Regions from separate parts of the Brevibacillus antibioticus genome, predicted to be linked through region 4. Evidence: riboswitches for the same ligand, from Rfam matches in the RefSeq annotation. Region 4 holds a riboswitch; each other region holds the start of a gene.
The links. A riboswitch is a leader RNA that binds a small molecule or an ion and turns the genes downstream of it on or off. The one in region 4 is predicted to bind cyclic di-GMP.
Positions count from the first base shown of each region.

Region 1 (7,426 bases), 4.8 Mb from region 4:
TTCACGGTGAAGCTGGATCGGGAACAGCTAGGGCTTCACCTGATTGCATTTGTGATGGTGCAGATCGAGAAAACGGAGCATATCGCTGGCTTCCGTGAAACGGTCATGCAGGCAGACTGTGTGCTAGAATGCCATCATATCGCGGGAGCTTACGATTATGTATTGAAGGTTGCCGTAAAAGGGACTGCTGATCTGGAACGATTCATCTCTGAAACACTGAAGCAAGTAGAAGGGGTAAGCAAGACGAATACGATGATCGTCCTGTCTTCCATGAAAGAGGAGATGTGAGCCTGATGGCGATCTGGAACGGTCTATTATTCGGGATGATGCTCCAGCTATCGGTTGGTCCAGTTTGTCTAGCGGTGTTGCATCGCTCGATAACTGGACGATTGCGGGATGCACTCATGATGGTACTGGGTGTTGCGCTCGTAGATGCGGTTTATATGGTAGGGGCGATCGGGGGACTTTCGCTGCTGTTCCAAATCCCTTGGGTCAAACAGATGGTTTTGATGGTGGGAGCCCTGATCTTGACTTGGTTTGGGATTCAAACCTTGCGTGCCATAAAAGGCAGAGGAGTACATGAAGAAGCGCCAGCCCCGCATGCTCCAACGGGTCGAAGTAGCTTTTGGCACGGTGTGCTTCTGACGCTCGCGAATCCTCTAACCGTTCTGTTTTGGGCGGGAGTATTTGGCTCCCTGTTGGCATCTGACACTTTTGTTCAATCAACAGAGTTGTTCTTGTTTGCTACAGGCTGTCTGTTATCGACTATATTGTTCCTGGGACTGGTAGCTTTGTTGGCCGCGTATTTGGCTCGATTTTTTCGCCCGGGGTGGCTCAACGTCTTTCATGGGCTCAGTGGTGTCTTTCTCATTGGGTTTGCGATTGTCCTTTACGCAAAAAGCTGTTTGATGTCTCCATACTGGCCTTATTAAAGGAGTTCGGAATGACTGCATCGAATTTTAATCGAATACAGGTATTGCGATCGAAAATAGTGTTTTCCTCCCATGGGATTTGGGTAATAGATAGGAAGATAGAACCCTTTCTTGTGAAAGTACCATAGTACAGGGTGTGAGGAGAACCAGTGATGACGACGGATACGTGCTTGAAATGCGGCAGTCCGATGGGCCGGGGAGAGTACAGTTGCCAGGTTTGCGGAGAAAACGAAATACAAGACTACCAGATGATTCGCAATTACGTGAGAAGCTATCCGAATTCGAATGCGATGCAAATTGCCAATGCCACAGGGATATCTGTTTCAAAAATATTACGTTATATAAGAAATGGCTCGTTGACGGTAGTAGACAGTCCGCCCCGCAGAGGGCGATCATAAGAAAAAGAGAAAAGCCCACAAGCAGTCACGAATGGCCTTGTGAGCTTTTTTATTTTTGATGCTAATCTACAACCAGCGTAATCCTTTTGGATAATGATTTTTGAGTTGCCCCTCAGATTGCTTGCCCCAACCGATGGAGAATCCATCTACTGTAACCAGCGTCCAGCCACTTGCACCATCACGCGTGAGCGCTTCTCCTTTTAAGTACCGCAACAGTTCAGGATCGTCCGCGCCATACGACGCGACACGGGCTGCCTCCGCAGAAGAGAGAGAGTGTGCCAAGGCGTGCGCAGGTTCAAATCTGTTCTTTTTAACGGTTCCTAGGTGTAGACCGACGCGCGTGACCTTGAGCTTGTCCCAGTCGAGCTCGGGAGCAGGTGAGTAGTAAAGCTGCTCGCCAAATAAAAGAAAAGCAGATTCATCATCGAATGGATTGGAGAGCGCCGGGAGTGCTTCGTCCGCGAACGTACGCCAGACTGCCAGGGCTTCTTTTCGACCTGCTGGAGCCGATTTTGCCGCACGCTTTTCTTTACGCTTCCCGGAAGGTTCATGAACGTCAGCGGTCTTGCTCTTTTGCAGCTTGGCGAGATAATGCCCTTCTCCTTGTAGACGATGCGGCCACAATCTGGCTGTCTGGGCGAGCTGCTCGTTTTGCGGCGATGCCCACTCGGGTTGACCAGTAGAAAAGCAATCTGCATGTGGTAGCGAGACGATCTCAAATTCTTTGTGACGGCCGAGGAAGTTAACCAGTGACTGCTCATTTTCCAACGGAGCAAATGTGCAGGTGGAGTAGACCAACGTCCCGCCTGGCTTCAGCATAGCAGCGGCCGCCTCGAGAATATCACCTTGCATGACATGGCACTCCGTTACTTTTGCAGGGCTCCAGTCTTCGATTGCTTCGGGAAGCTTGCGAAACATTCCTTCGCCAGAGCATGGAGCGTCTACTAAGATTCGGTCAAAAAACAGGGGAAATCGCTCCTGTAAGCGTTCTGGCGTTTCGTTGGTCACGACGGCATTGGTCACGCCGCAGCGCTCCAGATTTTCTGACAAGGCTTTTGCCCGAACAGGATGGATTTCGTTTGCCACAAGCATTCCTTGTCCACGCAAAAACGCTGCAAGCTGCGTCGATTTCCCCCCTGGTGCTGCACACAGGTCGAGGATTCGCTCACCAGGTTGTGCACCGAGTGCTTCGGCAGCGGACATCGCGCTTGGCTCCTGCAAATAGTACAGGCCAGCGGAGTGAAAAGGATGCTTGCCGGGACGATCTGGCTCTTTGTAGCGAAAACCGTTTACGCACCAAGGGACTGCTTCTACAGCAAACGGCGAGATTTTCAAAAAATCGTCACGACCCACCTTCAACGGATTGACCCGCAAGCCATGTGTCACAGGCTGATCATATGAGGAAACGAATGCCTCATAATCGTGTCCGAGCAAGGTTTGCATGCGCTCGGTAAATGGTGTTGGTAATTTTTTTGTCATAACAGCCTCCGATGTCAGTTTTTGGCCCCATGTGAAAGGAAAAGATAGAATCATGGCGAATCATAGAGAATGAGGTGAGAGCATTATGGAAGGATCCCGTGCAAAACGCTACCGCTCCCGGCGGAGGAATGACTCGGAAGTAAGCCGGTTTTGGATCATGGGGTTGCTGTTCTCACTGCTGGTGCTCGCTTTTGAATTCTTTATCGAAATACCCGCCGACGCAGATTGGCTGGTCGATATGGAGATGGCTTTGTTTTCTGCCAGCTTTACATTGCTTGCCTTCTATCTGCTCGGACTTACCTTTGCCTTTTCACGCCACCAAAAGGCAGGGAAGATCAATCACCAAATCATCATCTATGTATGGTTGGGTGCGATCTTGTTTCACTTGTTCCTGCTCATCAGCAATTTGTCCAATCAGCATGTGTACAAGGCAGGGATCATTCTATTTTTAGGACCATTGTTTTTAACTGTCTACCATTTTATCACGTACTTGGCAGCTTTGCGCGAGGAGCGTGAGGAGCAGGAGGCAGCTACGACAGCTACGCTTGAGCGTACGGCCTACCAGATGATTCTGGAGGGCGGGCGTGTATACAGCGAGTTGAGTCGCCTGAAAACAGAATATCCAGAAGTGGAGCAAATGCTTCGCGCCAACGATTTTCACGATAAACTGGAGCGCTATGCTTTGGAAATGCAGCAGTATTTGCAGGTGAAGCATTTTGAGCGTAAAGACGTGGAGCTCTTGGAGGGTCACTATTATTTCTTGGAAAACTTGCTGAGCTTGGCGAAACAACATCCGGGAATAATCGAGTCCCGCGTATATAGCCGCCGAAGTGACAATTGATGGGTACAAAGGAGAGGGAAGCGGATGTTTTGGAAAAAAGACAAAGCCCTAGCAGAAAAAGAGACAGCAGCGACGACAGCCACAACCACAAAGACAGGACAGCAAGACGCTTGGAAGCATGAGCTTCGCGGTCTTTACGAACAGATGGGCGCGATCCTCACTTCGAACCAAGCGATGAACGCCGAATCTGATCAAATGGTGCGATTGGTGATGAGGATGAAGGGTGTCGTAGATAATATCCAGGCCATTAACGAGCGGGATGATGAATCTGCGAGCCAGTTGTCGGTTCGAGGAGAGCGCCTGACAGACATCTGTAAACAATCCGTAGCGCGTGCAGATGAAGGCAAGAAGGCTATGACGGACGTTGTAGAAGTCATGAGCCTGCTCGACAAAGAATCGGTCCATACATCCAAGTCCATGAGCCGCTTGGAAGAGCGCTCTTCAGAAATTACGAGTATCGTCAAGGTGATCAGCGACATTGCGAATCAGACCAACCTTCTCGCGTTGAATGCAGCGATAGAAGCGGCACGTGCCGGTGAACAAGGCCGCGGTTTTGCTGTCGTAGCGGATGAAGTACGGAAGCTGGCCGAGATGACAGCGAACTCGACCAAGACGATTGCAGAATTGATTGGCAAGATTCAGGAAGAAACAAAAGAAGCATTGTCCAACAGTGAAAAAAGCAGCAGTGCGATCAAAAATGGACTTTCCATCAGCAAGGATGCTGCGGGGAAGACAGATCAGATCGTGAACGCTTTCCAGGCACTGAACGTCGAAGTGTCGGGTGTGATGGAAATTATCGCGCATCAAAAGCGATTTGCTGACGATGTGTCCCAGCAGGTAAGTGATGCAAAGGGCTTGCTGGATGAGCTGAATGAAGGAATGACCAAGCACGTGAGGGACGCCAACGCGGTAGAGCAAATGCTCGCGACGAGCGTAAAGGATGTCAAAAAGTTATTGTGATCATAAGGTAAACGAATCAGGAGTCCGTATCCAAGCGATGCGGACTTTTTGGTATTTCTCCACTTTTTCACCAAAATTCTACATATTTCGGTTTGACTATTAAGAATAACGTACTATAATCGAAGTAAGATTCTCCATATACTTCCTTTTTTCGACAAAATCCTATCAGCATTCGCTATGAATGGGCAAACCCATTGAAAAGTGGGGACGCAAAGCCACGGGCCTAATGTACACGTTACGATGGCAGCCGGGTTGCCAACGAGCAGTGTATTTTACTGTTTTAGTTTTACGGCTCCTTTCATGCGAAAGGGGCCTATTTATTTTACAAAAGGGAGAGGTTGTAGCATGTCAATCCTTCAAACACTGGACAAGCAGTATATCAATGGGGAGTGGCGCGACGGACTGGGCGCGAAGACATTGCAAGATATCAACCCTTACAACGGGGAAGTCATCGCAGAGTTTAAAATGGCAAATCTGGAGGATATCGACGCGGCTTACAAGGCGGCAGCCAACGCGAAAAAAGAGTGGGATGAAGTGAATGCTTATACCAAATCCCGAATGTTGGAGCGTGCTGTTCGCTATATCGAAGAGCATGAAGAAGAAATCATTCAGATCATCATTCGTGAACTAGGTGGAACCCGACTGAAGGCATTTTTTGAGATCGGGCTTGTGAAGGATATTATTCGTGAGGCGGCTACGTTCCCGGTACGCATGGAAGGAAAAATTCTCCCTTCTCCCGTAGACGGAAAGGAAAATCGCTTGTATCGGATTCCCGCAGGAGTTGTCGGCGTCATCAGTCCGTTCAACTTCCCGTTCTATCTGTCGATGAAGTCCGTAGCTCCAGCTCTTGGCGCGGGCAACGGTGTCGTCCTCAAACCGCATGAGCACACGCCAATCACGGGTGGGACTCTCATCGCGAAAATTTTTGAAGAAGTAGGTCTGCCCAAAGGCTTGATCAACGTCGTTGTAACGGATATTGCTGAAATTGGTGATGGTTTTGTCTCCCACCCCATTCCACGCATCCTTTCGTTTACAGGCTCGAGCCAAGTAGGAAGTCATATCGCGCAAGTGGCAGCGAAGCATTTCAAGAAGGCGATTTTGGAGCTAGGCGGCAATAGTGCCCTGATTGTTTTGGAGGATGCGGATCTTACGTATGCCGTCAATGCAGCAGTATTCAGCCGCTTTACCCACCAAGGTCAGATTTGCATGTCGGCTAACCGGGTTCTGGTTCACCAAGATGTTTACGATAAATTCCTCGATCTGTATGTGGAAAAAGTATCTGGACTCAAGGTAGGCGACCCAAATGATCCAGACACGGTAATCGGTCCACTCATCAATCAACGGCAAGTCGCCAACCTGATGGCAACGATCGATGAAGCGATTCGCGAAGGAGCCGTTCCTGCACTGAAAGGGGAAGTAAAAGGAAACGTGGTCGAGCCGATTGTTTTGACAGGTGTGACCACAGACATGTCCATTGCATCCAAAGAACTGTTTGGTCCGGCTGTTTGCATCATGTCGTTTGCTTCCGAGGAAGAAGCGATTCGCATGGCGAACGAGACACCATTTGGATTGTCCGGGGCGATTCATACCCGCGATCTGGAGAGAGGTGCCCAGATGGCCAAGCGCATTGAGACGGGCATGATTCATATCAACGATGGAACGATCAATGACGAGCCAATTGTGGCGTTCGGCGGTGAAAAGCATTCCGGATTGGGACGCTTAAATGGTCAATGGAGCCTAGAAGAGTTTACTACGCTAAAATGGATTTCGGTTCAGCACAAAAAGCGCCAATTTCCGTACTAATGCCATCAAAATATAGAGGTGAAGAGGGTTATGAACGGATACGAAGAATGGAACGAAACAGAAGCTTCCGAAAAGGGGCAAAACGCAGAACTGCTCGAGGCTTTCATCAAGGTTGCCCCCTATTTAAATGATTTGCTCACCGATGACATTACCATTGGGGTCTACGACACGGAAAAGCTATTGCGCAATGTGCCTGCTCAAACATTTGCACTGCAAGTAAAGCCCGGTGATCCACTCCAGGAAGGAGATGTGATCACCAACGCGATTCGAAGAAACACCAAGCAGGCGATGATGGTCCCCAAGGAATTATTTGGTTTTCCTCTCGTCGCACGAGCGATCCCCCTGCATGATCACACGGGAAAAGTCATCGGTGGTGTCGGCATTGGCTCGAGTATGGAGCGAGCCAATGAGCTGTATGAAATTGCCGCAAATCTCTCGAGTGTTGTCGAGCAGGTCAGTGCCACCACACAAGAGATGGCGTTGCAGATCGGGAATTTGAACGAGCAAATGAAGGGGATCTCAGAGCAAGCCAATGATGTGAGCCACAGTACGACTGAGATCGAGCAAATTACACTCGCCGTGAAAAAAATCGCTGATCAAAGTAACATTTTGGGACTGAATGCGAGTATTGAGGCTGCGCGAGTAGGAGATGCAGGGCGTGGGTTCGCTGTCGTCGCGCATGAGGTTCGCAATATGGCGACGGATTCAAGGGCGAATGCAGACAAAATTAAGCAAACTACGGATTCCATCCGGGTTTTGATATCCCTCCTGCAAAATTCGATTGAATTGATCAATCAAACCATGGAGAGTCAGGCAGCCGCTACGGAGGAAATTTCTGCGACGATGGTCGAAGTGAGCGGCAATACGCAAAAGCTGGCAGGGCTTGCCCAAGAAGTGTTTGAAATAAAGTAAGCCCATACATGTAACAAAAATCCCCTCTTAGGAGTCTTACTCTTGAGAGGGGATTTTTTCCTTTAGTTCTTTTATGTGGTAGGTAGTGGTTGCTCCAGCAT
Region 1 is NZ_SZNK01000001.1:312,930-320,355, forward strand. It holds gene E8L90_RS01430 (Lrp/AsnC family transcriptional regulator) at 1-288, shown strand, start outside; gene E8L90_RS01435 (LysE family translocator) at 294-932, shown strand; gene E8L90_RS01440 (hypothetical protein) at 1,085-1,330, shown strand; gene E8L90_RS01445 (RsmF rRNA methyltransferase first C-terminal domain-containing protein) at 1,397-2,809, opposite strand; gene E8L90_RS01450 (hypothetical protein) at 2,895-3,650, shown strand; gene E8L90_RS01455 (methyl-accepting chemotaxis protein) at 3,675-4,610, shown strand; cyclic di-GMP riboswitch class I at 4,785-4,870, shown strand; gene yfmT (benzaldehyde dehydrogenase) at 4,956-6,413, shown strand; gene E8L90_RS01465 (methyl-accepting chemotaxis protein) at 6,444-7,325, shown strand; gene E8L90_RS30540 (hypothetical protein) at 7,397-7,426, opposite strand, start outside.
Region 1: another riboswitch for cyclic di-GMP. It lies ahead of yfmT (benzaldehyde dehydrogenase); the one in region 4 lies ahead of E8L90_RS24875 (methyl-accepting chemotaxis protein).

Region 2 (7,426 bases), 1.4 Mb from region 4:
CAGACTGTGGAAATTGCATGTTCTTTAATGAAATTGAAGGTAGTTCTTCGTTTGGATGTTCAATCCATGCGTATTCTTTGAAAAATAATATTTCTTATACTGATCTTAAACTAGATGGATGTTTATTATATCCAATAGATATTTTAACTTTAGATAACGGAGGATATTTTGTCTTTGGTTTAGATGAGAGCAACGCTTTAAATCTCTATTCGTTTGAGAATGATTCGGGATTGCAATACGGCATTATGTCCGATAATAAAGGGTTTAGCAGGTGGACTCAAAATGATTTAAAGCATCTTTGTGTTAATTTAACTAAAAGAAGTGAGTTTATTGCTTCTTGTAAAGAAGATGATTTCTACAAAGGGGATATCCCCAATGAAATATATAAAGTTGAAAAATTTAAGCCTTTATTTATAGAAGAGCAGGAATCATTAGAATATCTCTTTGGAAAAGAACATCTTAACTTCATATATAGTAAATCGATAGAGATTAGATAGGAATAAGGAGGGGAAGCCGAATGGCAATCAAAGATTTATTTTACGTATGCTTATATAAAATATAAATGTTAAATTAATATAGAGGAGATTCTCTATGAAAGATATCAAGTCATTTAGGTTGCTTTGGATCGGACAATCTTTTGCGAATTTTGGCGACATCTTGTACATTGTTGGTCTAATCGCAGTGATTCACAGCCTTAATGGTTCAACGTTTCAAATGGCGATGGTACCTTTCATCACGATGATCTCTCGATTTTTAGGAGCACTCATCGCACCTCTTTTATTTGAACGATATTCACTTAAAAGTTTGATTTCCTTTTCACAGATCGGAAAAACATGGTTTATTCTTCTGCTCGCTCTTTTTATTATTGCAGATATGCACAATACATCCACCTTAATTGTTCTTCTCTTGATGACATCATTGATTGGCTTCTTTGATGGATGGGCATCCCCAGCCAGGGATTCACTGATTCCTAGATTAGTGCACGAAGATAAATTGATTAAATACAACAGCTTCTTATCAATTGTCGATAGAACAATTCAACTAGGAGGTTGGCCGATTTCTTCTATACTATTAGTTTGGCTTGGATCAAGCACTATCTTCTGGTTAACATTCGGGCTTTATGTATTATCATCAATAATGATGGTTTTGATTCGTCGCATGGCAAATGAAACAGAGCCTACTGACATAAGCACAGATGATGGAAAGCGGTTCAAAGGAGCAAAGGAAGGATTCAAATATATTTTCCGAACCCCTACCATTCGAACGCTCACAATAGCGGAATTACTTGATTCTATTGCTAATGTGGTGTGGATTGCTGCTATTATCTATGTCTTCATCGAAGATGCTCTACGTTCTGGAGAAGAATGGTGGGGCTATCTCAACTCTCTGTTCTTTGCGGGGCTATTACTCGGTGGGATGCTTGGATTTAAGTATGAAGATCGTATTCAGCGTAATCTCGTAATAATCGTGCGGATCGGTGCAGTTATATCGTCAGGGTTAATTTTGTTATTCGCACAATTGACAAACCCTTGGATAGCTGTCACAGTATCATTTTTATTCGGTTTGTTTAGCCAACTGAAGGGGGTGTCGCACGGAACCCTCGTTCAAATATCTACGCCAGAATCAGTGTTACCCAAAGTCTATTCAGCTCAAGATGCTCTTAATTTTGCTCTGTACGGTGTTGCAACAATGCTATTTGGCTATTTAACCGATCAACTTGGTGTACGGTTTGTTTTTAACCTATCTGGTGGGTTGTTATTAGTTGGTGCAGGGATTTTGATGTTTGGTAGTCTGTCCAAAGTTGGTTTGCTTCAAAATAATGAGGACACTAATTTCAAATCGTAATATTCATACCTAAATCCGTTAAAGGGATACACGAATAATTAAGATTATCAGAGAACACGTGCGAATATCGAATGAAGGTTCTCCTCCCGGAGAGCCTTTTTTCATACATTAAAGAAGAAAACCGCTACATCGGATAAACGAAGACGGGAGAAAGCTGAGTTCACCTCAGTCTCCTCCTTTTTCGAATGAGCTCTACAAACTCCTCTGCCTTTTCAATGTGTGGAGCGTGCCCCACATTTTCCATGACAATCTCCTGATAGGAACCACCAGCGCGCTGATATTGTTCAAGCACGTCACGAATTTGGGAGACCATCGGCTGCGGGGGGTATTCGTCTTCGCCCGGCCATCCGGGGACATAGCCAAGCTTGCCCAGCGTACCGAAATCAGCTAGCGACTGATCTGAGACAATGGCATCATCCGCACCGCGAATCCATAAAATCGGACACTTCGGCTCAATTTGGACAATACCGGACAAATTTACGTATTTGGGAGAAATCGCATTCGTAATCCCTGTCGTTCCAGGAGCGACACCGGGCCAATCGTTTACGTATTCAAAGGCACCGGGGTAAAAGCCCTCTCCCGTTCTTGTAGAGATTATCGCACTCACATAACGGTCTTCCCGCTCTGAGTCAACCTGGAACGGCGGCTTGAAATAAAGCTGATTCATGACATTGCGAGGACTGGAGGGAGATTCATTGCCCATATCTTTGGCTGCAATCCTTTTGACCAGCTCGGAGTTGGCGGCTCCTCCACCGGAGCCTGAGAAGCTACTGTAGCACGGAGTGCCAGCTAAATCCTTGGTTCCGCCAAAGCCGTAAGGGGACATGGGGGCGATGAGAATCAGAGAGCGCACTTCCTGCGGGTGATCGATGGCAAACTGCATCACGATCCCACCGCCCAACGACCAGCCGGCAAGATGGACGGGTGTTGGCAAATCCAATGCCCGAATAAACGAATAAAGGTCATCCGACCAGTCTCGCAAACCGCGTGTCGCATCGAGGGGCAATGCTTCACTTGCTCCATAGCCACGCATATCAGGTGCATACACACGGTACTGGTCACATAGAGCCGCAATGGTATCATCCCAGAACAAGTTAGCTGATGCATTACCGTGAATGAGGAGAAGCGGTTCTCCTTCCGGTACACCTGCTGTCAGATAGGAAATGAGCAGTCGATCGGTCTGAATCGTTTTGGTTTCGATTCGTGCATCCATCAATGATGTGCCTCCTTTCGAACTTTTAATATCAGAATATTTCTATTATATATCTATTCGGTTACAAAATGAGAAAAGAAAACAACCGCCCGTGAAAGGCGGTTGCAGGAAGGTTACATATGGAGACCACGCATCTGTTGTTCGATTCTCTCAAAGCCGCCAGATACCTTAACGACTTCGTCTTTTTGCTCAGAAACGAGAACTAGCACTTCTTCCAGGTTCTCTTTGTTCTTGTCGGTAATATCTGCATTGACTTCAACTTTTGCGCCGACTTCCTGAATCATGCTGTGAACATGGATGATGAACTCTTGCAGGTTTTTCGTTTTATCCGCGAAGTTTTGCATGTAGTTGTCCATATTGGTGAACATTTCTTGTACTTCGAGGATACCCTCGCTATTTTTCTCAAAAGAAGTCTGTGACTCAGAAATCATATCGGATACGAGCTTCATTTTTTCGCGAATGGTCATGAGCAGGTTCGAAATCGACTCTGAGGATAGCTTGGAGGATTCAGCCAGCTTCCGTACTTCATCTGCTACGACAGCAAATCCACGGCCGTGTTCACCTGCACGAGACGCTTCAATCGTGGCATTGAGTGCCAGAAGATTGGTTTGTGCAGAAATCTCGGAAATGGTTTGAATGATTTTCCCAATCGATTCGGTTTCTTTATTGAGCTCTTGAATCAGCTGGTTCGTACCTTGGATGTCCTTGATGAATCGTTCAAAATCATTGCCGATGTTGCCAATGCGTTTACCGCTCTCGTTAGTGGCTTCTTTGGTCGATTCTACGTATTCATGCATCTCCGTAACAGAGCGGGTCATATCCTCAACTTGCAGATTCGTCGAGCTCATTTCCCGACGCAGCTCGTCCGTATTGCTGGTCTGGACCGTAAAGGACTCCATAATGTCTTGCAGGGAAGCAACGGTTTCGACAGCGCGAACATTTACACCGTCCGTTACCTTGTTCAAATTCTCTTGATAGTCTTGCATAGAGGTGAGTGATTCATTGATCTGATCCAGAACACGTTGCAACGATTCCTTCGAGGCAATCGCTTCTTGCTTTTGTTGCTCACTTTCCTTTTGCAGCTTGTTATTGAATACAGCATGCATCATGCTCGTGACAGAGACGAAGCAGAAGGTAAGCAGGAAGTACATCAGGTCAAGATTGCTGGTCGAATGGAAAATCAATTCTCTCTGTGTCAGGAAGTAGTAAGAGACAATGCCTAATGTCGATACAATGGTCAAAATATTGATGAGTCGGTCTTGATAAATTCCCATAACTGCTACAAAGAACATAATGGTCATGATATTGATCATATGCGGGTCTAGTCCAACAATGATGAACATGAAGATTCCGATTACAGCGAAGTTGAAAAACTTCATGAAAGGCGCTGCTTTTTCACGGAAGCTCGGGCGATTGGAGATGTAAGTAAAAGGTGCCAGCACGCCATACAAAATACCCAGTACAGTGAGAACGAATGCGTACGGTACGCCTAGAAAGAGGTTTAAGACCTGAACAACCGTAATAATACTTGCGAATACGATTACGACCCAATTGTTTCTTCTTCTCAATAGATCAATGTTATCCATGTTTTACCCACCTACCTCGACTTTTACTTGGTTGGATGACGACGAATTGTACCAGGAATATTTCGAATCGTGCTTATTGTCATAGACATCTTTTAGATGGAAGAGGGTCGGAATAGCATCGGCCCCTTTATAAAAGACGATATCTTTGGTCTGAATCGCCTTTACATGATACTTCTTGTTAATGAACGTAAAAAAAGTCGGATCTGATACACCGATTGCGTGGGTATAACCATGCTTTTCAGCGTAATCTATCATCAAGCAAATTCCTTTTTGCCCTAATTGTCCACGGTATTTCGGCAAAACAGCGAGACTGTCTACCTCCATTACTTTCATATCTTCTGTAACAACATCCTGAAATAGCGATTTCATATAAGCACTTGATTTGGAAAAGGGTATCATTTCAAATGTTCCACCTGCTTCACCATCATCGGCAAGTAGGAGGAATTGTGCGGAGCCTTCTTTTGCGTACTCCATCTCGAAACCCATGCTTGTCCATACTGTTTCTTTGATTTCATGAAATGTAGCTAATTCTTGTACGGTTTCTACTTGTTTGTACATAACTTCTCCACTCCATCATTTTCTCTGATTGAACTGTGTTGTGTATGCTTGACGTCTCAAAAGTTATGCTTTTCCATCTGTTACAAAAATGAAAGTGCTTTCATCCTCCTTTCAAAAAACGAAACACAAAAAAAGGCCGTTCCATCGAAATGGAACAACCGAAGCTACCAACATCAAAAAAATGGTATCAAGATGATGGCAACCCGGCTATCATGGTCAAAGACTGTAGACCCGTGGTTTTGCGTCGCCACCTTTCGATGACTTTGCCTTTGCAGTTTTTAGTATAATTTGTAAATGAGTGTCGAAATTTGAAAGATATAATCATGCAAAATATAAGACATAAGATATATCCTTGTCAAGTTTTGGTAGGGGAAAGAAACTAATTGCTCGTAACGGATAGACGTACAAAGAACCAGTTGTGGTATCAACTGGTTCTTCCTTATAGGCGTTAGGTTAGGGTACGTAGAATGTCTAAAACTTCAGTAGGCTCCATGCGTTTTTTGTAATCGGGATCTAAGTATGCTGATCGGATTACGCCCTGGTTGTCGAGGATATAAGTAGCTGGTATGGGGAGTGTCCAGGAATCGTCGCTATTAAAATGCTTGAGATCGATATCCAATGTTCGGTAGGTATCCTGGAAATGATCAGGTAATCTGAATCTGAGTTTATATTTTTCTGCTACCCGGTTATTGGTATCGCATAGCACGGGAAAGCTCAGTCCGTTTTTCTCTTGCATTGCAAGAGAGTGTGCAGGAGATTGTGGACTAATGGCAAACAATTGGGCACCCAGTGAAGTTATCGTATCGACCTGTTGTTGGTATGCTTGCAGCTCCAAATTGCAGTAGGGACACCATGATCCACGGAAAAATGTCAGGACGACGGGACCTTTTACGACTTCTTCCGACAAGGCAATGGTCTTGCCAATGTGATCGTTCAAGGTGAAATCAGGTGCAATCGAACCAATCGGCAAGCCCTTTGCATGCCAAGAGGTCCGCAGCTCCTCGATTGATCTTGTAAATGCATCTGTTACTTCACGAGTGAGCAAGTCCGCTATTTGTAAGGTTGTAAAATCTAGTTCTTCGCGCAGGCTCTGAAAATGTGGTTTATCCATATGTCGTTCCCCTCTTTTTCGAAAGAATAGTAGAAGCCATAGCTATACGATATCTTTCGTTTGGAGGGAAAGATGTAAACTGGATTACATTTTCTTCAAAATTCTGTCCCGATGAATGGAAATGGATTTAAAGCTTGTTTGAATCAGTTCTTCTCTTGCTAATGCACGTAATGCTACCGTCACAGCTTCCCTGGATGCCCCGACAAAATGGGCGAGCTCTTGATGGGAAAGAGGTAAGTCAATTTTTTGAAACGCCGAACTGTTAGGATTGCCAAATTGATCGGCAAGCTTTACTAACGTGGAAATAATGCGATCTTGTAAAGGGAGAAGGGCAAGATTTTCGGCTGATTGGCTGATCGAAACCATTCTATCGCTAATGAGCTTCATGATCTTCAGCATTAGTTGCGGATGTTCGATTATGTAGCTCTCAAATTTGGCTTTACTCATTTTACAAATGAGGCAGTCTTCGATGGTTTCTATATACATCTCTCGCGTACCTAATGAGAGCAGATCCACTTCTCCAAACACATTGCCTTCTCCGAGGATATCGAATGTGAACTGTCGCCCATCCCGATTCACTTTATATAAACGTACTTTCCCCTGTTTGATGAAGTAGAAGCCCTCTGAAAAAGTTTCTGGTGTTTGGATGCACGTATTTTTGGGGAAAGGTGTTAAGGAGGTTAATTGATCGATTAAGCGCAAACTTTCCTCGGATAATGAATTCAACAAATAAAATTGGGATAAATATGTGATTCGGTTCATCATTTCTGTTCGGTTCGGGTCTTCAGGATGGTTCTTTTCGCTTTGGTGACAATTCTCTTCGTTTCCTTTGTATCCGAGATTCTTAGCCACTTGTCACAAAGCTGCGTCACCCAGTCTGGTTGTGATTTACTCGCATCGTTCAACCAATTCCCTACAGAGTCTTGAACATATTTAGATGCATCTGACATCAATGGCGTGAGCAAAGGCACGCAGCGAGCAGGCTCATTTTTCAATGCGTCAATATGCTTACACCAGACGCCGCGTGGGCGGGTGGCTTCTACCGCAAATCGGCGTATATTCTCGTCAGTATCAAGTACCCATTCGCTCAGGAGTTGAATGGAATGGTTCAGA
Region 2 is NZ_SZNK01000001.1:3,700,870-3,708,295, reverse strand. It holds gene E8L90_RS17420 (hypothetical protein) at 1-497, shown strand, start outside; gene E8L90_RS17415 (MFS transporter) at 592-1,845, shown strand; gene E8L90_RS17410 (alpha/beta fold hydrolase) at 2,006-3,058, opposite strand; gene E8L90_RS17405 (methyl-accepting chemotaxis protein) at 3,172-4,644, opposite strand; gene E8L90_RS17400 (GNAT family N-acetyltransferase) at 4,648-5,202, opposite strand; cyclic di-GMP riboswitch class I at 5,397-5,480, opposite strand; gene E8L90_RS17395 (peroxiredoxin-like family protein) at 5,651-6,313, opposite strand; gene E8L90_RS17390 (Crp/Fnr family transcriptional regulator) at 6,398-7,075, opposite strand; gene E8L90_RS17385 (DNA alkylation repair protein) at 7,075-7,426, opposite strand, start outside.
Region 2: another riboswitch for cyclic di-GMP. It lies ahead of E8L90_RS17400 (GNAT family N-acetyltransferase); the one in region 4 lies ahead of E8L90_RS24875 (methyl-accepting chemotaxis protein).

Region 3 (7,426 bases), 310 kb from region 4:
TCTTTATCTTCTTGCATGTCCTTGTTGTACGCCAGCGGCAAACCTTTCAATACGGTCAACAATCCAAACAGATTGCCGTAAACACGCCCTGTTTTTCCGCGAACTAGCTCAGCCACATCAGGATTTTTCTTTTGCGGCATGATACTGGACCCCGTGCAAAATGCGTCGTCTAGCTCCACAAAGGAGAATTCCTGACTGCTCCAGATGACGAGCTCTTCGCACAGACGGGAAAGATGGGTCATGACCAAAGAGCCGTCTGCCAAAAATTCGACGATGAAGTCGCGATCACTCACTGCATCCATGCTGTTTTGATAGATACCGTCAAATTGCAGCAATTCCGCTACAAAACTGCGGTCGATCGGGAATGTCGTACCTGCGAGGGCACCAGCGCCCAGCGGCAGCACATTTACACGCTTCCACGTCTCGGTCATCCGTTCGATATCACGTTGCAGCATGGACACATACGCCATCAGGTGATAGCCAAACAATACTGGTTGCGCACGCTGCAAATGTGTATAGCCTGGCATGACGGTATCGAGATGCTGGCTCGCTTTCTCAAGCAATGCCTCTTGCAAATACATCGCCAATTGGATAATCTCCATCAGCTTTTCTCTGAGGTACAGGTGCATATCCAACGCAACCTGATCATTGCGGCTACGGCCGGTGTGGAGTTTGCCCCCCAACGGACCGATCTCTTCAATCAGCATCTTTTCAATATTCATATGCACATCTTCGTGCGCAACGAGAAACTCAGCTTGCCCGCGCTCAATTTTCTCTTTTACTTTTTTCAAACCAGCAATGATCTGTCTTACTTCCTCCATCGGCAGGATACCGCACTTGCCCAACATGGCAACATGAGCCAGGCTTCCAACGATGTCCTGTCGCCACATTTTCTGGTCGAAAGAAATAGAAGCGGTATACTCTTCTACGAGTTGATTTGTCGGCTTCGTGAAGCGTCCTCCCCAGAGTTTCATTGCTTAATCGCATCCTTTTCATCCAAAATCTTAATCGCGGTGTTTTTATTTTCGTGCAGGACACCCTCGTTTACCTGTGCGTATACTTTGGTAGGCAGACCCCACAGCTTGATGAAACCAAGTGCTGCTTTGTGGTCGAATTGATCTCCTGCATTGTAAGTCGCCAGCTCATGGCTGTAGAGAGACGATGCAGAGGTGCGACCCACAACGATCGCATGTCCTTTGTGCAGCTTCACGCGTACGACACCCGATACGTGTTTTTGCGTTTCTTCAATGAATGCCTGGACAGCATTGCGAATGGGCGAATACCAGAGACCCTCGTAAATCACTTGCGCCAGTTTTTGCTCGACAATTGGTTTGAATTGAGCGACCTCACGAGGTTGCGTCAAGAATTCCAGCTCACGGTGAGCCAAAATCAAGGTAGTCGCAGCCGGTGTCTCGTAAACTTCGCGAGATTTGATGCCCACCAAACGGTTTTCCACATGGTCGATACGGCCTACGCCATGGTTTCCAGCGATTTTGTTCAGCTTGAGGATCAGCTCAGCCAGTGGGAGCTCTTCGCCGTTCAATGCGATTGGCTTCCCTTGTACGAACGTGATTTCGATTTCTTCTGCCTCGTCTGGAGCATCCATGATCGACTTCGTCAGATCGTATGCACCTTCTGGAGGAGCTGCCCATGGATCTTCCAGAACACCACACTCACAGCTTCTGCCCCAGAGGTTTTGGTCGATGCTATATGGATTGTCCAGATCGATTGGGATCGGGATATTGTTCTTTTTCGCATATTCGATCTCTTCGTCACGCGTCCAGCCCCATTCCCGCACCGGCGCCACGATTTGGATATCCGGGTTCAGCGCTGTAAAGGAAACATCGAAACGTACCTGGTCGTTTCCTTTTCCTGTGCAACCGTGTGCGACAGCTACCGCACCTTCTTTTTCTGCGATTTCAACCAGCACGCGCGAAATCAGGTAACGCGACAGTGCAGACACCAATGGATATTTGCCTTCGTACATGGCGTTTGCCTTCAGAGCTGGCAATACGAATTCCTCTGCGAATGCATCCTTTGCATCCACTACGATTGATTTCAACGCCCCTACCTGCAATGCTTTTTTCTGTACGAAATCGAGGTCTTTCCCTTCCCCTACATCCAATGCAACTGCAATGACATCGTAGTTATACGTATCTTGCAGCCATTTAATTGCTACCGATGTATCTAAACCGCCTGAATAGGCCAACACAATTTTATCTTTTGCCATCATTCTCTCTCCCCGTTTCGAAGTTTCTCTCATGCGAGTAATTATACAAACGAACTAATAAAAATACAACTATTTTTCTTGTATATTTTTTGTGAATTCGCAGACAAAAACAGGGATGCATAAGAGGTTATACATTTCTCGCATAAAGCGCATCTTGCTTTTATGCATACTCATCATCCGTTTATGCATAAATGTTGCAAGGTTGCAAGGTTGAAAGGGAAACTTGTCCAAGATAGAGAATGAGTGAAAGGAGGAATTACAGAGAAGAAGTTCCGCTGGAGGGATTATGAAAACAATTTATTTGGTACGTCATTGTCAGGCTGCTGGCCAAGAACCCGAAGCCCTGCTTACGGAAAAGGGAGAAGTGCAAGCTCGGGAGCTTGCCACCTTCTTCACAGCCTCCCCCATTGATCGAATCATTTCGAGTCCGTATCATCGAGCGATTGCTACCATCCGGCCTCTTGCACAGGAGCGTGGCATCGTGGTTGAAGAAGACACGCGTTTGATCGAGCGCGTCCTTAGCGGAGTACCACGTGAGGATTGGTTCGAGCGATTACGCGATACGTTCGATGACCTGACGCTTGAACTCGAAGGAGGCGAATCCAGTCTCACTGCTATCAACCGGGCAAATTCGTTGCTCACTGAGATTTTGGCAGACGAGCATAAAGATATCGTCCTTGTTAGCCACGGATGCCTGCTGGCCTTGCTCATGAAATCAATGGATGACCGCTTTGGCTTTCACGATTGGGAGAAATTAAGCAATCCAGATGTATTCAAGCTTACCTGCCATTTAGAAACCAGAGAGCTCGTCCGCATCTGGTCGTAAACGAATAAAAACAGTTACAAGGGGCACCTCATCTTATTGCCTCCTGTAACTGTTTTTGTGGGATGGACTCTATACCGATAATGCTTTGCAACTCTTCGTACGGCAGTCGCTGAACGATTCTGATAAAATGCTCCGCCAATATCGGATCAAATTGGGTACCAGAGCCCCTTCTGATTTCTTGAAGCGCTTCCTCCACAGGCAAACCTTTTCGATATGGCCTGTCCGCGACCATCGCATCAAAAGCGTCTGAAATGGCTAAAATTCTCGCCATCAGTGGAATCTCATCCCCGGCTAAACCATCCGGATATCCCCTTCCATCTATTCGTTCATGATGGGAACGGATCGCAGGAAGCAATTCATTGAACATCCCTGCTTGCAAAATAATTTCGTAGCCAATGACCGTGTGCTGCTTGATCTTGTCATACTCTTCCGGGGTCAGCTTTCCTTTTTTATTGAGAATTTCGTCTTCGATGCCGATTTTTCCAATGTCGTGCAAAAGACCGCCAACATAAATTTCTTCCACTTTTGTAGCAGACAAACCAATATCCTTGGCAATTTCTCTTCCCCAGTGAGCCACTCGTTGGGAATGACCACTCGTGTAACGATCACGCGCATCAATAGAAGCCGCCATGGCAGTCAAAAACTTATGGTTGAATGTTTTGACTTCTTCCACTTTTTGTTGGAGCTTATTCATACTATCGTAATATTGATGGAATACAAAACTCATCGTGATAAAAGCAGCCATCATGGGAACTAATGTGTATAATCCATATGTCTCAAACAGCCGAGATCCGATTCCCACCATTACCATGAGCAAAAGGTATGTGAGCGTTGTTCCTTTTGCCATTTTCTGAACGGTTGTAAACCAGTTCGTCTTAAAAAAGTAAGAAATCCCTAAACCACATAGGATTATATTAATAAACCAATACGATACAGCTAAAAGTAGATCCGTTATCATCGTGGAAGCTGGTACATTGCCTATAGAGTTTTTGAAGAGATCGACAAACCAAATCGTTAGCACCAGCTGTCCAATATTTGCCAAAGCCTTTATCGGGTTGGCCCTGATTAGAAACGCCAGTATCAACGTTTCAACAACGGCCGACCAAACACCTACCCAGGCCCCAAAGAGGAGAATACCAGAAAAAATAACTGCATTGTTTAGTGTCAATATGGTGTTCAACGTCCGTATAGGAGCGAACGTAGAAAAGATGGTGAGTAATGTATACGCAAACAAAACTCCCCAATGCTCTCTTGGCTCCCAATCAGACAACGAATCATAAAAAATCACTAACGCCGCTAGTGGAAAAATCCAAGTCACCACTATTTTTTTCATTGTTGATCCAAACTCAACTTTTCGTTGCATAGTTTTTTCCTTCTCGAAGTTGTAATAGTGAGATTGGCTTATTCATTAAGCGTTGTACTAATAAAAACGCACCTAGCATAATAAAAATATCGCCTATGCTGATTACCCTTGGAATAATGGAAGGCATGTAGATGACATCTGTTAAAAACGGCAAATTTGTACTCTCAGTCAAAATACTGTGTTTAAAATTCGTCCCATTGATAACCGGAGTAAGATCGTAAGGCAGCTTTTTCGCTTGTTCCAAATCAATCGGCATTCTTCCATTGTTTGTCCAAATAGCCAATGAATTCAAAAACCAGCCCATCATGAAGATACGTATATCCTCAGATTGGCGATTGAACAATAGAAAGGCTAGTATGAATACATAAGAGATTGATACGAATATCCCTCCTGCCGGGGGATAGAGCGCTGAAAGAGCTTGTAGGGCTATACTAATAAAGAGCAGAGAGAGTTTATGAAACTTCGGAAACTCTTTAATCCTTCCTCCTCTTAATAGAGCAATTACAAACGATAAACCAATCACATCAAGTAGCATAAAGGTATTCCCCCAAAATATTAGAGAAAAACACCACTCTTGTTACAAGCGGTGTTTTATTCGTATCCAATATTACCCAATGTTGTAGTTTGCAGAAGTAGCTGCTACGATTGCTACCACCATCATAATTGCCGCGAACCATTTTTTCATTTTCTTTTCCCCCCTTCAGGCATAGTGGAGAAAGCTGGCTTCGCTACTGTCCGTGATGCAGAGGCCAAGCGACCAAGTACAGCCCCTGCTCCCCTTTCCTTTTCCATTACGGAAAAAGTTGGATTCGCTACTGGCTCCATACGGACCAAGCGACCAGATACAGTCCGTACTTCTTCGCTTCTTTCCTACCTTTATTTTACACATAAATGACAAAATTCGGCAATCATAGATTCATAGTCTATTCGATTTAATTACAAATAGTTCCATTTAACTAGAACTATGTTCATACCAGCGCCGCCAAAATCGCCTTTTGTGCGTGCAATCTATTTTCAGCCTGATCAAAAATGACAGAGCGCGATCCGTCGATGACCCCGCTTGTCACTTCTTCCCCACGATGTGCTGGCAAGCAGTGCAAGAAGAGATAATTACGATCTGCCGCTGCTACTAATTTTTCGTTCACTTGATAGTCAGCAAAAGCTTTCAAACGCACCTCATTTTCTTCCTCAAAACCCATACTAGTCCAAACGTCCGTGTATACAGCATCTGCCCCCATGACAGCCTCTATCGGATCAGTGGTCACCATCATGCTTCCACCGCTTTGTTTCGCGTACCCTCTAGCTTTTGCGACAATAGTGGCATCCATTTCGTAGCCTGCTGGAGTCGCCACCCGCACATCAAGGCCTAGCAGAGCTGCGCCCAGTACCAGTGAGTTCGCCACGTTGTTGCCGTCTCCTACATAAGCGAGCTTGACTCCCTTCAGCTTGCCTTTATGCTCCCAGATCGTCAGCAGATCAGCCAAAGCCTGACAAGGATGGTACAGATCGGTCAAGCCATTGATAATGGGGATTGACGCGTGCAGAGCAAGCTCTTCTACATAGGAGTGGGAGAAAGTGCGAATCATGATGGCATCCACGTACCGAGACAGAACTTTTGCTGTGTCGCTGATCGGCTCCCCGCGTCCGAGCTGCAGCTCTTTTCCGCTCATGAACATCCCCAGGCCACCCAACTGATGCATCCCTACTTCAAAAGAGACGCGCGTGCGGGTCGAAGCCTTGTCAAAGATCATCCCCAGCGTCTTGCCTTGCAAAGGCTGGAATGGCTGTCCCAGCTTTTGCAATTGCTTGACGTGAGCAGACAGATGGAGCAGCTCCATCAATTCTTCCCCGTTGAATTCATCAACGCGTAGGAAGTCCTTTCCTTTATGCTTTTGCAACGGCAAGTTTTGAAAGTGTTCCAATATCTTCACTGGCTGCATGCGAGCCACCTCTTTTCTTCATAATAGACTTCACGTATAACTCGAACGTATCGACAGCAAAGAACAATGGCACACCTTGTTGTACCATCCGGCTTCGCAGGGCAAATCCTGTCCGGCCCTGACGATTGCCTTTCGTCGCAGTAACGAGAGCGAAGGCCGCTTCTTCCTCTTGCAACAGCTCGATCCACGCCGCTTCATCTGCCACGATATGCTTCACGACAATTCCTTCGTTTTTCAGCCACTCGGCCGTTCCCGGAGTCGCCGCCAGATTGGCACCGTCTGCTTGAATTTGCCCAATCAACTCTCTTACGCCATCCTGCTTATCTCCATCTGCCAAAGAAATCATGACCAACTGACCTTTTTGCCAGTCGCCGTACAAATTGTCTTTGAAAGCAAAGGCTTTGCCTGCTGCCTCTTCGAAAGAATGCCCCAAGCCGAGAACTTCGCCCGTCGATTTCATCTCTGGACCTAGTACCGGGTCTACGCCGTTCAGCTTGATCGTGGAGAAAACCGGTGCCTTGACGACTGCAAACGGAATCTCTGGCAAAAGCCCTGTACCGTAGCCCATATCCAAAAGCTTTTCACCCAATTGTGCGCGAACCGCCAGTTGAACCATCGGGATGCCAGTCACTTTGCTCGTAATCGGTACGGTCCGTGAAGCACGAGGATTTACCTCCAGTACATAAACCGTTTCGCCATCAATGACGAACTGGATATTGATTAACCCGACCGCTTCCATTTCCCTCGCGATTGCTTCTGTATAGCTCGCGATTTTTTGCTTGATGTCATCCGTCAGATGAGGAGCCGGGAACAAGGCTACACTGTCGCCTGAGTGGATGCCCGCCCTCTCCACATGCTGGAAAATCCCTGGGATGATAACAGATTGTCCGTCGCATACCGCATCTACTTCTGCTTCCTTGCCTGGAACGTATTTATCCACGAGGAGCGGGAAAAACATGCTCATGTCCGGATGGTTCAACCAGTCTTGAATGGTAGCTCGCAGCTCGTCGATATTGTGGACAACTACCATACCTTGCCCGCCGATGACGTACGAGGGTCGCATCAAA
Region 3 is NZ_SZNK01000001.1:5,449,168-5,456,593, reverse strand. It holds gene argH (argininosuccinate lyase) at 1-974, opposite strand, end outside; gene E8L90_RS26320 (argininosuccinate synthase) at 971-2,230, opposite strand; gene E8L90_RS26315 (histidine phosphatase family protein) at 2,517-3,056, shown strand; gene E8L90_RS26310 (HD-GYP domain-containing protein) at 3,085-4,419, opposite strand; gene E8L90_RS26305 (DUF5317 domain-containing protein) at 4,403-4,954, opposite strand; cyclic di-GMP riboswitch class II at 5,214-5,295, opposite strand; gene argF (ornithine carbamoyltransferase) at 5,388-6,359, opposite strand; gene carB (carbamoyl-phosphate synthase (glutamine-hydrolyzing) large subunit) at 6,304-7,426, opposite strand, start outside.
Region 3: another riboswitch for cyclic di-GMP. It lies ahead of E8L90_RS26305 (DUF5317 domain-containing protein); the one in region 4 lies ahead of E8L90_RS24875 (methyl-accepting chemotaxis protein).

Region 4 (7,426 bases):
CATCGTACTTACCGCTTGCTACCAGACCAGGAATGTCGAGGTTGTTTTGTTCAACAGTCACGGTTGCTTTTGTCAGGTGCTCACGAACGAATTTCTCGTTGGTGCCTCCTGGATTCACACCAATGCGCACCTCTGGCTTGTTGATGTCTTCTACACTCTTGTATTTGTCCTTGTCTACTTCACGGATGAGCGGAGCTTTACCGAACATAATATATGGATCGCTCATGTGTGCTTTTTTCTGGCGGTCTGTGTTGCGCGTAACGCCTCCGACAGCAATATCGAATTTATTTGCCAACATATCGTCCATCAGTGTCGGCCAAGAGGTTTGAACAAAACGCGCCTCTACCCCTAGACTTTTTGCGAATTCCTTCATCGCATCGATGTCGTAGCCTTCAAATTCGTTCGTCTTTGGATTCAGATATGTAAACGGTTTGTAGTCCCCTGGAGTACCTACGAGGATGTAGCCTCTCGCAATGATTTCGTCCAAACGAGACTCAAACTTCTTCGCTTGCGGTTTTTTAGCAGCTTCAGCAGCTACCGTTGGGACAGGCTTAACCGCTGTTGCGGCAAAAGCACCTGTTCCTGATGTCATGAGCATAGTTGCAGCGAGTGTGCTCGCCAAGATTGTTTTTGTAAATTTTTTCATCTGGTTTCTCCTCCTGTTGTTCGGTAATGAATTTAGTTAGTAGAAACAAACTCCATCATCCCTTTATGGCATCCCCCCTTTCAAAGAAGAGGACTTACAATCTGCTGAGCTGCCTCTTACACAGTAAACCTGCGGATTCCTTGCTGTAATTCTTCTGCCACTGTGTTCAAATGCTCGACAGACTGTCCAATTTCCTGGATGGCTTGAAGTTGCTCTTCGGTTGCCTTTGCCACTGTTTGCGCGTCGAGTGAAGCATGTTTTGCAATGGTATGCATTTCATCTACAGAAGCACTCACCTGTTGGGAGCCTGCTGACATTTGCTCAGATGCTGCGGATACTTCCAAAATGTGCGCGGCAACGTTCCGGGAAGACTCCAAAATATTCCCAAAGATTTCGCGAACCTCTTCGACCAGTTGAATACCTTGCTGTGCGTTTTGGTTGCCCTCGGTCATAACTTCTACCGCGTGATGAGTATCCTGCTGGATTTCCCCGATCAGCATCGCGATTTTGGATGCGGATTCCTCGGATTGGTTCGCCAGTTTTTTCACTTCACCTGCAACTACAGCAAACCCACGTCCATGCTCGCCCGCGCGTGCTGCCTCAATCGAAGCGTTCAAGGCAAGCAAATTGATTTGCGAAGTCAACTGACTGATTGTATCGAGAATGCCTTCGATTTCTTTGGAGCGATTGTTGAGCTGCTCGATGGCTACTGTCGCCTTCGATGTTCCCTCGCCAATGCTTCCCATCTGGAGAACTGCCTGCTCTACCACAGCAGTCCCTTGCTCAGCCTGCTCTGTTGCTATTTGGGCAGCCTCTGAAACATGTGCAGACGTCTCCGCGATTTTCACGATGCCTGCTGCCATGTCAGTCATCGATAATGCAACTTCCTGCGAGCTGGCTGCCTGCGCCTCTGCTCCCTCAGAAATCTGCGCAATAGACAAGCCAATTTGGTTGATGTTTTCCGTCGCTTGTTTTATGCCTTCTGATACTTCCTGACTAAAACGCTGTACTTGATCAGACGACAGCGATACGTCTTCGATCAAATTTTTCAAGTGCGATACTGTCTGGTTAAAGTCACGGGACAGAACTGCGATTTCGTCTTTTCCGTCAACCGTTACGGTCTCTTTCAAGTTCCCCTTCGCCACTACATTTACTGCGTGATTCAGACGCTCAATTGGTTTTACCATGCGTACAGCCAAGAAATAGATGAGGACAACCCCAAGCGCCAATACGATGAGGGAAATAACCGTCAATCGGACTAACAGTTGATCGACAGGTGCATGCAGCTCCGCTACGGGCGCAGTGATGTATATCCCCCAGTTCAAATTGGTTGGCGCATAGGAAGCAAATCGCTCTGTATTCTCGTATTTATATTGGGCGATTCCATGATTCCCTTGCTTGATATCTTCAAAGGCAGTCTGAAGCTCAAGAATACCCATGTCGAGAATCGATTCCTTCAGAATGAACTCGCTATTCGGATGATAAATAAATGTTCCTGTTTTGCTTACTAAAAAGGCGTAACCTAATTCGCCGAATTTCTCTTCAGACACCTTTTTTTGGATCTCATTGATTGGAATCGTAGAACCGATGTAACCGTATTGACGATTGTCCTTCATCAATGGAACGACCAGTGTCACGATGTTATTCCCTGTCCGCTTCGAAATGACTGGCTCAGAGACAACGACCTTCCCTTCCCCTTTGCTAGCTTCCTTAATATGCGGACGATCCGAGATGTCGGTCACTTCACCCTTGAAATTGATCACTTTCTTACCGCTTAAATCATGCGAAAAGAAGAACGTCTCAAACTCGGGGTTTTTCTTTTGGGCTTCTTGAATGATTTTCAGGTCGTGCTCGACATTTTGATCTGCCGACATCAACCCTCCTATCGCTCTTACAATCTCAATTTTCTCTTGAAAGAAACCATCGATACGAATCGAGAGATTGCTAGCTGATAGCTCAGCTTCTTTGTCGAGACTGTTTGCCAAAAGATTAGAAGCACTCCAATAGCTTGCACCGCAAACCGTACCCAAACTTATAACCAACAGCAGGCACAAAATGATAATTAGCTTATTCTTCAAACTATTTTTCATACCGAATCCCTTCTCCCTTCTCTTTTTTCAACAAAAAAAAGACTGCCCACCGACAGCCCATTATGACTACGGTTTGGCAACCCGGCTGTCCTAGCTGCGAAAGCCTTTGACTTTCGACCTTAGACCCGTGGCTTTGCGTCCCTGCCTTTCAGCAGGTTTGCCTTTGTCATTCCTTGTTGTTTTTTCAATGAAAATCCTCTTTTTTTCAAACTCACCTTTCTATTCCCATAACCTTTCGATAATAAACCTCAAAATGGAAAAAAGCTGACAACCTTTTACAGTTGTCAACTTTTCGTCAAACTTTTTGATTAGCTTAATCCGATCACTTGCCCATCCTCGTCGACATACAACGATTCCGCCGCCGGCTTTTTCGGGAGGCCTGGCATGGTAACCAAGCTTCCGGTCAGTGCCACGATAAAACCAGCTCCTGCTGATATGCGCACTTCACTCACTTGAATCGTGAAGTCAACAGGTGCCCCCAACAGATCAGCACGGTCCGTAAAGGAGTACGGTGTTTTCGCCATGCACACAGGCAGATGGGACATTCCCATTTCTTCGACCTTCTGCATCGTTTTTAATGCAAGCGGCGAAAACACAACCCCTGATCCACGGTATACTTCTTTCACGACTGTCTCAATTTTGTCTTTGATGCTGAGGTCTTCCTCATACAAGAATCGGAAGGATGAAGGCTGCTCTGCTGCACGAATCACTTTTTCAGCCAGCTCGACACCGCCTGCTCCTCCTTCTGCCCACACTTTCGAGAGCGCCGCTTCGGCTCCAGCCGCTTGGCACAGCGCAATGACAGCATCGACCTCTGCCTGCGTATCCGTCGCAAAATGATTGATAGCCACCACTGCTGGCACACCGAACTTCTGGAGGTTTTCCAGATGGCGCTTGACGTTTTCGAAGCCTTTTTCCAGAGCAGACAAGTTCTCCACTGCCAGGTCAGGTACTTTTACCCCGCCGTTGTATTTCAACGAGCGAACCGTAATGACCACGACAGCAGCCGATGGAGTCAGACCTGCTTTTCTGCACTTGATGTCAAAAAACTTCTCTGCTCCCAGATCCGCACCAAATCCCGCCTCTGTTACGACGTAATCCGCCAGCTTCAAGGCCATCTTGGTTCCGATCACGCTGCTGCACCCATGCGCGATATTGGCAAAAGGTCCGCCGTGAATGATGACCGGAGTTCCCTCGATTGTCTGTACGAGATTGGGCTTGATCGCTTCCTTCAGAAGAACGCACATCGCATCGACCGCGTTGATTTCTTCTGCCCGTACAGGCTGATCATTGAAATCGTAGCCAATAATGATATGGTTCAACCGCTCGCGCAAGTCTGCCAGATTCTCACTCAAGCACAAGATCGCCATGATTTCGGACGCTGTCGTAATCATGAAGCCATCCTCTCGCGTCATCCCATTGCCTTCACCCAGACCAACCACGATGTTTCGCAGTGCGCGGTCGTTCATGTCCATGGCTCGCTTCCAGACGATTTTCTTTGGATTCAGCCCACGCGGATTGCCATGGAAAATATGATTGTCGATCATCGCTGCCAACAAGTTATGTGCAGCTGTAATCGCATGAATGTCCCCTGTAAAATGCAGGTTAATTTCATCAGCCGGGAGAATTTGTGCTTGGCCGCTTCCCGTTGCGCCTCCTTTGATCCCCATGCAAGGGCCCAAGGACGGCTCGCGAAGCGCAGCCATTGTTTTCTTCCCTAGATGATTCAATGATTGTGACAGACCAATCGTCGTGAGCGTCTTGCCTGCTCCCGCCGGATTGGGGTTCATTGCTGTAACAAGAATCAGTTTGCCATCAGGACGATTCTTCACTTGCTCCCATAGTTCATCTGATAGTTTGGCTTTATATTTTCCGTATAGCTCCAAATGCTGTTCTTCGATACCTGCACTCTTGGCAATTTCAACAATAGACTTCATTTTTGCCTCCCTGCCACACCAGAATGTAATGCACCAGTTACCAATCTTCTACATTCTGCATAATCATCCTTTCTCCTCTCCTCTTCGACACATTACGCAAAAGAAAAAGCCCACATTCCGACAAACGTTCAGAATGCATAGCGTATCAGGTTGTCAGATCCAATGAAAAATCCGGAAACCATTTTATGGAATTCAACGTCATACAGTTAATGACAGGCTAGCCGCTAGGATGTCCTGAAAAATGGGGGATGAATTTGAAAAAGCTTATAACTCTTTTGATCATTTTAGGTGTACTAACTGGATGCGAAGCCAACGAAACGAATTTGAATGAATTGCCGAAAGAACAATCCCAAGCGGAGAGTGTCTCCCCGTTATTATTAGAATCTTTATCTAAATCACTGAATAAGCAAAAGCAGGACATCAAAATGGAGGATTTATTTAATAGCGAAGAACTCACATTAGATATAGACAATATTCCTCTTGAACAAAGAGATGCACCCATTGATTTAGCTGTCCTATCTAAAATGAAAAACCTTAAAACGCTATCTTTGAATAGAATCAATGTTAAAGATTATCTATTTCTAAAGGATTTGAGTGAACTTGAATATCTTTCAATCACTGGTTTTCAGGAAGCTCAGCTACCTATTTTAAATAACAGTAAACTAATAAGCCTCTCACTGAATGAGGGAGATTTATCCGATTTGAAAATGCTTGAGAATAGTAAATCTCTTCAGCACTTAACCATTCGAAATAATAAAATAACTGCTTTATCATCGATTAAACTACCCCATCTCACTTTCTTAGATGTATCAAATAATCCTATTGACTCGATGGATTTTGTAAAAGAACTACCGAATTTGGAACGTTTACAAATGATGAATGCTCCCATCACAGACATTACATCTATTCAGTCTGTAACTAAATTAAATTATTTAGATATAAGAGGCACAAAGGTAACTTCTATAAAACCGTTACTCAGTCTTGATGAATTATCAATTCTGCTAGTTGATCGAAAAAGCATTAGCGACTTAGCTTTGTTGAAAAAAGACATTAAAGTCGCTGAAAATGGAAATGAAATTAATGATGGAAATTAGGTTAAAAAAGAGGCTGCCAACTTCCACGACAGCCTCAATCCCTCTTAGACAAAGAGTTTTCTTTATTTCGTGTAATAGTTGTAGTGAAGCTCTCCGTTGGAAATCTTCCGTGTTCTATACTGTAGTCGCCATGCGATCCTTCTTAAAATTCTCCTACACTCTTCTATCAGTAATTCATCTTTCATAATTTTCACCGTCCCAACATACTAGGTAAATAAACCAGGAAAAAGGCAACCGCTTTTCCATGAAAATTACATTTTTAATTGCGTTCTAGAAAACCAAGGAACGATAGTACGCTTGGTCTGATTTTTTGGATTTGTGTTATAGAAACTATAACTACTCCAATATATGGATTATATAAAATAGTGGTAAATTTGACGTATGATAGTTATGTGTTTGGATTGATCTTAACTTCAATACCATAGGTGGAATCATTGGAGGTTTAGAAATGAAAAAGAGATTAGTTCTGAGCCTGTTTATCCTAATGGCTTTAGGAATGGTAGCTTGTTCTAATGACAGTACCGTAAAAACATCTCAAGCTGAGATTGAAAAGTTACAAGCTGAGATAGCCCAATTAAAAAACACAAATAAAGAACTTGAAGCCTCTTTGGTTAAGGAAAAACAAAAAAACGAAACTAACGCTCAAATCTACCAAATTCGAGATATCGTTGATCTACAGACAAGAGAAATGTTTCGAGCCATGATGAAAGGTGAGACCGAAAAAGTTAAACAGTTCATTTCCAGAGAAGCTGCTGTAGAAGGAAAGCAATTTGTTTATAAAGCGAATAACGAGGTTATAAGTATTCCGTTCGTAACCGAAGGAAGCACTTTTCGTCAAAGGTCATTCGATATATATAAGGATGGACGCTTTATTACAAATTACGAAGTTTGGATAAACGATGAGACGTACTCTGGAACGCTCGAACTAATGTTCACAAAAGAAGATAACAAATGGAAACTGAGTAGCATGCAAGGGGATAGATAAATAATTTTTTTGTGTGGTTGTATTTGCTCTCCTTTATTGATGAAAGCGACAATGACACTCAAATTCATAGTCGCTTAATACATCAACAAATGGGAGGAAGGTTTTATGAGTCTTGATGGATTGAAGTTTTTGGTCGACCCAGGTCATGGCGGTTCAGACGTTGGTGCAATCGGCACTTTGAATGGCGAAGATGTTTACGAGAAAGACTTAGCCCTGTTGTTTGCACAGGCTGTTGCTGAGACTCTCGAAGATTTCGGCGCAACAGTTTACTTGACGCGGCACGATGATAGCAAGGTATCAATTGATGATCGCTGGAAACCGTTCTCAAGACAAAGGCTTTGCGCAAACCATTCAGCGAGAAGTGGTCAATTCCCTTGGCACACGAGACAGGGGCGTACTTAAAGATTCGGATACACCACGTGGATCACTAGGTGCTCTCCGTTTTCCTTCTGGCGGTAACTACCCACGAGCACCGATTGAGGTTGAGTTCATTACTAATGAATCAGCCTTGGAAGACCTCGGACCAACGTTGGATGAAGCGGCTGAAGACTTTGCTCGCGGTGTCCGCCGTGCAATGCTTGATTATTTCCAATAAAAGCAGCCGTTACTGTTTAAATCAGCATTTTTAATTTTGTTCCGAATGAAAAATCCTCAAGGTGCTTTTCCATTCTTCC
Region 4 is NZ_SZNK01000001.1:5,136,469-5,143,894, reverse strand. It holds gene E8L90_RS24880 (transporter substrate-binding domain-containing protein) at 1-646, opposite strand, end outside; gene E8L90_RS24875 (methyl-accepting chemotaxis protein) at 763-2,736, opposite strand; cyclic di-GMP riboswitch class I at 2,809-2,908, opposite strand; gene E8L90_RS24870 (formate--tetrahydrofolate ligase) at 3,045-4,673, opposite strand; gene E8L90_RS24865 (leucine-rich repeat domain-containing protein) at 4,928-5,767, shown strand; gene E8L90_RS24855 (hypothetical protein) at 6,216-6,752, shown strand; gene E8L90_RS31450 (N-acetylmuramoyl-L-alanine amidase family protein) at 6,858-7,154, shown strand; gene E8L90_RS24845 (N-acetylmuramoyl-L-alanine amidase) at 7,036-7,347, shown strand.